One region of the Desulfonatronospira thiodismutans ASO3-1 genome, then DNA from elsewhere that is predicted to be linked to it. Evidence: riboswitches for the same ligand, from Rfam matches in the RefSeq annotation. Region 1 holds a riboswitch; the other holds the start of a gene.
What was found. Region 1 has a riboswitch for cobalamin ahead of DTHIO_RS01345 (TonB-dependent receptor). Riboswitches for the same ligand answer to the same signal wherever they lie in the genome.
Positions count from the first base shown of each region.

Region 2: another riboswitch for cobalamin. It lies ahead of DTHIO_RS15200 (FecCD family ABC transporter permease); the one in region 1 lies ahead of DTHIO_RS01345 (TonB-dependent receptor).

Region 1 covers NZ_ACJN02000001.1:284,229-286,628, forward strand. Annotated here, with positions in the region: gene DTHIO_RS01335 (nickel/cobalt transporter) at 1-258, opposite strand, end outside; gene DTHIO_RS01340 (DUF1007 family protein) at 255-884, opposite strand; cobalamin riboswitch at 1,173-1,405, shown strand; gene DTHIO_RS01345 (TonB-dependent receptor) at 1,538-2,400, shown strand, end outside.
Region 2 covers NZ_ACJN02000003.1:723,406-725,805, reverse strand. Annotated here, with positions in the region: gene DTHIO_RS15205 (ABC transporter ATP-binding protein) at 1-84, opposite strand, end outside; gene DTHIO_RS15200 (FecCD family ABC transporter permease) at 100-1,125, opposite strand; cobalamin riboswitch at 1,570-1,798, opposite strand; gene DTHIO_RS15195 (cobalamin B12-binding domain-containing protein) at 2,328-2,400, shown strand, end outside.

The sequences.
Region 1 (2,400 bases):
CCAGGGATCTTCACGGATCTGCCGGGCATAACCCCCGGCATTCTGGCGTATTTGATGCTGCCAGGCCATTATTCTGGCCATGCTTGCCTGCCCCTTTTCTTTTACCCAGTCCGGAACAAGGTCTCCTGGTTGAAAACCTTGTTCCTTTTTTTCTTCGGGTTTTTCCGGGGGAGCCTGAAAAGGACTCTGGGCAAAGGATGTCCAGGGCGAAAAAAGTATCAGGCTTAAAAGAAGTAATGTAAATATTCGGGAGGTCATAGGGGAGATATACTCAACTTGATTGCTTCAGGGGTTATCATTCCAAAATAAAATGTCAGGGATGACTTTTTCTGGGTGGAGTAGTCGATTTCCCAGGAGGACAGATCGCCCTTGAAGCCGATGTCATCGGGCGGGAAAAATACCTGACAGAAATAGCTTTCATCGTAAACCAGAATAAAAAGTTCCTGCTTTTTCTGGTTTATTTCGATGTCAAAAGGTACAAAAAAAGAGTATATTGCAAGCCCGTCCTGAACTTTTACGGAAAAATCCTCGATTTTCGTAGCCGGAATCTTTTCATCCCCCAACATTAACAAGGTAAAAAAGTCGTAATGCTTGAGGTTTTCAAAGGTTTCCCGGTAAAGGCGATCCAGTTCCTGACTGCTTATCTCTCCTTCCTGATCAATATTGTACTGATTGATTATCCAGGAACTCTGGTACTCGTCGAATGTCCACTCCTGCCATACTCCCTTTAGTCCCTGCTCATTGAACTCGATTTCTATTTCCGTTTCCAGGAAGACATGCGGATGGGCAAGAGCCTGGCTGGCGGGTGAAACCTGCAGGCCCAGGAACAGCAGCCCTGAAACAATCAGGCAACATCTAATGTAACAGTTTATGATTGATAACATAATTTCAATAAATTAAACGATGCTTTTGATAAAAGTCAAGCTGATACTATTCCTTCAACACAGTCAAATTGTTCGAGCATTCGCAGCTTCCTTCAACCTGTTGAGACTCCTGATTCCCCTGGACTCACTGAAAGATCCAGATTGATTGTTTGAACATGAGAACTTTTGATTTTTGCCCACTCAATCTGATAAACAAAGGGACAAGCTGTCAGCTTGACTTTGCATTTTCTTTTGTATAAAGATTTTTTCAATTGATTCAGACTGGTTGCTGAATCTGTGTTCTTTTTGGCTTTTTAAAATTACTCAGGTGCCCGCAAGGGCTTGAAAGGGAATCCCGTGCAAGTCGGGAACGGACCCGCCGCTGTAATCGGGGACGAACAGCGCATTATGCCACTTTCTTCCCGCACTTACTTTTTCTTAAGCTAAATCTGCATGATAGAAAAGTAAGTGCGGGGGTTGGGAAGGCGCGCCTATTAGAATGATCCGAGAGTCAGAAGACCTGCCTGGGTGAGTTGTGCAACCCTCGAGGACCGGGGTAATGCAAATAAGATTCTGTGGGGAAAATCAGGGACCCCCGGATCGGTATCAGTATCGATCCGGGGGTCTTTTTTTGATGTGGTGCCCGGTCCAAAAACCGCAAAAGGAGGAAAGGTATGAAAAAGGCTCTTGTTTTCCTGATGATGGGCGTGTTTCTGGCCGGGACCACTGCAGCCTGGGCCCAGGAGGAACCGGCCCAGGCAGAAGAGGTCATGATGGATGAAGTGGTGGTTACCGCTACCAGGTTCGAGCGGGAAACGGAAAAGGTGCCGGCCAAGGTGACCATCATTGACCGGGAGGATATTGAAAAAAGCGGGGCGCATAACGTGCCGGAAGTTTTGCGTAATCTGGGAGGAGTCCATGTCCGGGACATGGATGGCAACCGTATGAATCAGACCCTGGACATGGGCGGATTCGGCGAAGGGTCGCAACACCGCACAGCAGTACTCATCAACGGCCGCAGGCTCAATCCCGTTGACCTGAGCAATGTTCGCTGGAGCACCATTTCCCTGGACATGGTGGAGCGTATCGAGGTCATGCACGGGGGCAACGCAGTGCTTTACGGGGACAACGCCATGGGTGGTGTGATCAATATTATTACCAGAAGGCCGGAAGAGGGAGTCCAAGGGGATGTGGAAGCAAGCGTGGGCAGCTTTGACACCTTCGGGACCCGGGCTGCAGTGAACATGGGTCGAGACAGATTCGGCATGGTGGTTGGGGTGAATCACTATCAGAGCGACGGCTACCGGGACCGCTCCGAGGTGGAGAATTATGGCCTGTTCACAAGGCTGGAGGCTGATCCGACAGATGCTTTAAGAATTTACGGCGAAGTAGATGCCAACAAAGCAGAGTATGAGATTCCTGGAGCCCTGACCAGGCAACAAAAACGTGATGACCGAAAACAGGCACAGCCTGATGATCCGGCTTGGGGGATTTTTAGAGAAGACGACAAAACAAACGACCAGGATCTTGCCCTGTC
Region 2 (2,400 bases), on a different contig from region 1:
GCCGTATATTCTGCCCGGAGGCAGGTCAATGTTTATATCTTCCAGGATGCTGGTTTCTCCCAGGGCGAAATGTACATCTTTCATGGAAAAGGCCATACTCTACACCCTGAACTGCATCTGGCGTTTGCGGAAGATATAGCAGAAAAAAGGCCCGCCAATGAGGGCTGTAAGCACCCCAATGGGCACTTCCGCCGGAAGCATGGTCCTGGTCAAAGTGTCCGCGGCCAGAAGAAGCACCGCCCCGCACAAAAGGCTCACCGGCAAAAGGCTTCTGTGCTCAGGTCCGGTTAGAGAGCGCATCATGTGCGGTACCAGTAGGCCTACAAATCCGATTATCCCGGAGATGGATACGCAGACCGCAGCCACCAGGGAAGCGGTTATCAGGAGGATAATCCTGAGCTTAGTGGTGTCCACGCCGAGAGACGCCGCGGCCCGGCTGCCCAGGCAGATGAGATTTATATCCCTGGAATAAAACATGAAGACCATGAATCCCAGAAACACCATGGACGAAGTCAGGATAAGCTCCGGCCAGGTGCTGGAGGCAAAGCTGCCCATGAGCCAGAATATTATCACCGAGACCCTTTCCTGGGCCAGGTACTTGAACAGGCTTATGCCGGCGGAAAGAATGGCGCTGACTATCACTCCGGACAAAATAAGATTGTTGGAAGACAATCCACCGGCCGTGGCCGAAAGGTAGACCACAAAGAGAAGGGTCAGGCATCCGGCGATAAAGGCGAACAGGGGCAGGGTGTAAAGCCCAAGGAACTGCAGGTTGAAAAGCAGCACCAGGGAGGCCCCGAAAGCCGCTCCGGATGATACCCCCAAAGTATACGGGTCGGCCAGGGGGTTCAGCAGAAGACCCTGGAATATGACTCCGGCCAGGGCCAGGCCCGCGCCAACAATGGCTGCGGTGAGTACTCTGGGCAGCCTGACCTCGAAAATCACGGTGTAAACCAGCGGGTCTGCCTGGAGCAAAAGCTCCTGCTGCCCGGTGATCTTGTAAAAGAGCATCTGGAAAGTGGTGGACAGAGGTACCTGGACGTAGCCCATGCTTACCGAGGCGATGATCATGCCCAGAAGCATGAATGCCAGGGTAACGAGGAGTATGGATGTCCTTATGCGCATAAAATATAAAAGATAACGTAACTATTCACCAAGGTCCGGAGACTTTGCAAACAGGACGTAAAGACTTCACCCTGTTAAACCCTGCGAAGCAGGACCGCTATGCGGTGTTTAACAGGGCGAGTTCCAAGGAAGCGTAAATCAAAACCTACACACAGCTTTGATAACCGGGATGTTTCCTATAACATATTTGAAGCCAAGTTCGGTGTGTTACGGTTTTGATTAACTCTTCCTACGTCGTTCAGACAGTTTACGCCCAGCTTGCAAAGCCCCCGGACCCTTGCTCTTTGCCCACATGTGGTGAATAATTACAAGATAACCAGCCTTCTTTTCTCTGTTCAGTCTTCTGAAACAAAAAAAACCCCGGGCCGATTGCTGTCGACCCGGGGATGTCCCATTTTCATCCGCGGCATCATGATCTTTTTTTGCCGATTGTCCGGCCCGGCAATTCTTCAAGAGGTTCAGGCAGGTCTTCTGACTTCCGGATCTTTCTACTTGCCGCGCCTTCCCGCCCCGCACTTACTTTTTTCTTCAAGGAAAAAACACCCATAGAAAAGTAAGTGCGGGGCAGTGGCCTGAATGCGGCTTTGGTCCCCGGTTACAGCGGTGGGTCCGTCCCTGACTTGCACAGGGTTCCCTGTTAGGCGCAAAGCGCACCCGAACCTTCTTCTCCGTCAGGTGAGCGTGCATCAGCAGCTGGAAGCTGCCTTTGCCGGTACCTGCTTCAAGTGATTTATCCTGATATCTTGAACTGCAGGTGAAGTCAAGAAAAGGAATCTGCTGAGAAAACGTCACTCAAACCTCTGGTTTTATTTTAAAAAATATTCACAGTCATTTACTGGAGATTTATCTGTCCAGAATTAATCAGCAAACTGACGCCGTGCCGGTCTGCAGGACAGGTAACAGAGGACAGGGTATCGTAAGATAAAAGGATTATGTCTTTCCACTTGATATCTCGGGTTTTTTTTCAGTCCGTATGTATTCCGGTCTGTTCAGCGGATTGCTTTTACTGGCTTTTTTTGACATTATTTATATAATCGCCATGAAGCAAAGGCGCAGGGAAAATCTCTGCTGTCTTGTCCGGGGCAGGCGGGGAGTCGAGTGTCAATATAACTGAACTGAATTTTGTAGTTGCTTGTAAACAGGCCGGTCCCGGCCGGAGACGATGTAGAACCGATAAATATATCAAAACTGTGGATGAGTCCATGAACAAGCAAGCCTCCTGTATCAGCAAAGAGAATCCTTACTGTGAACTTGCCCAGTCCTATCTGGACTGCA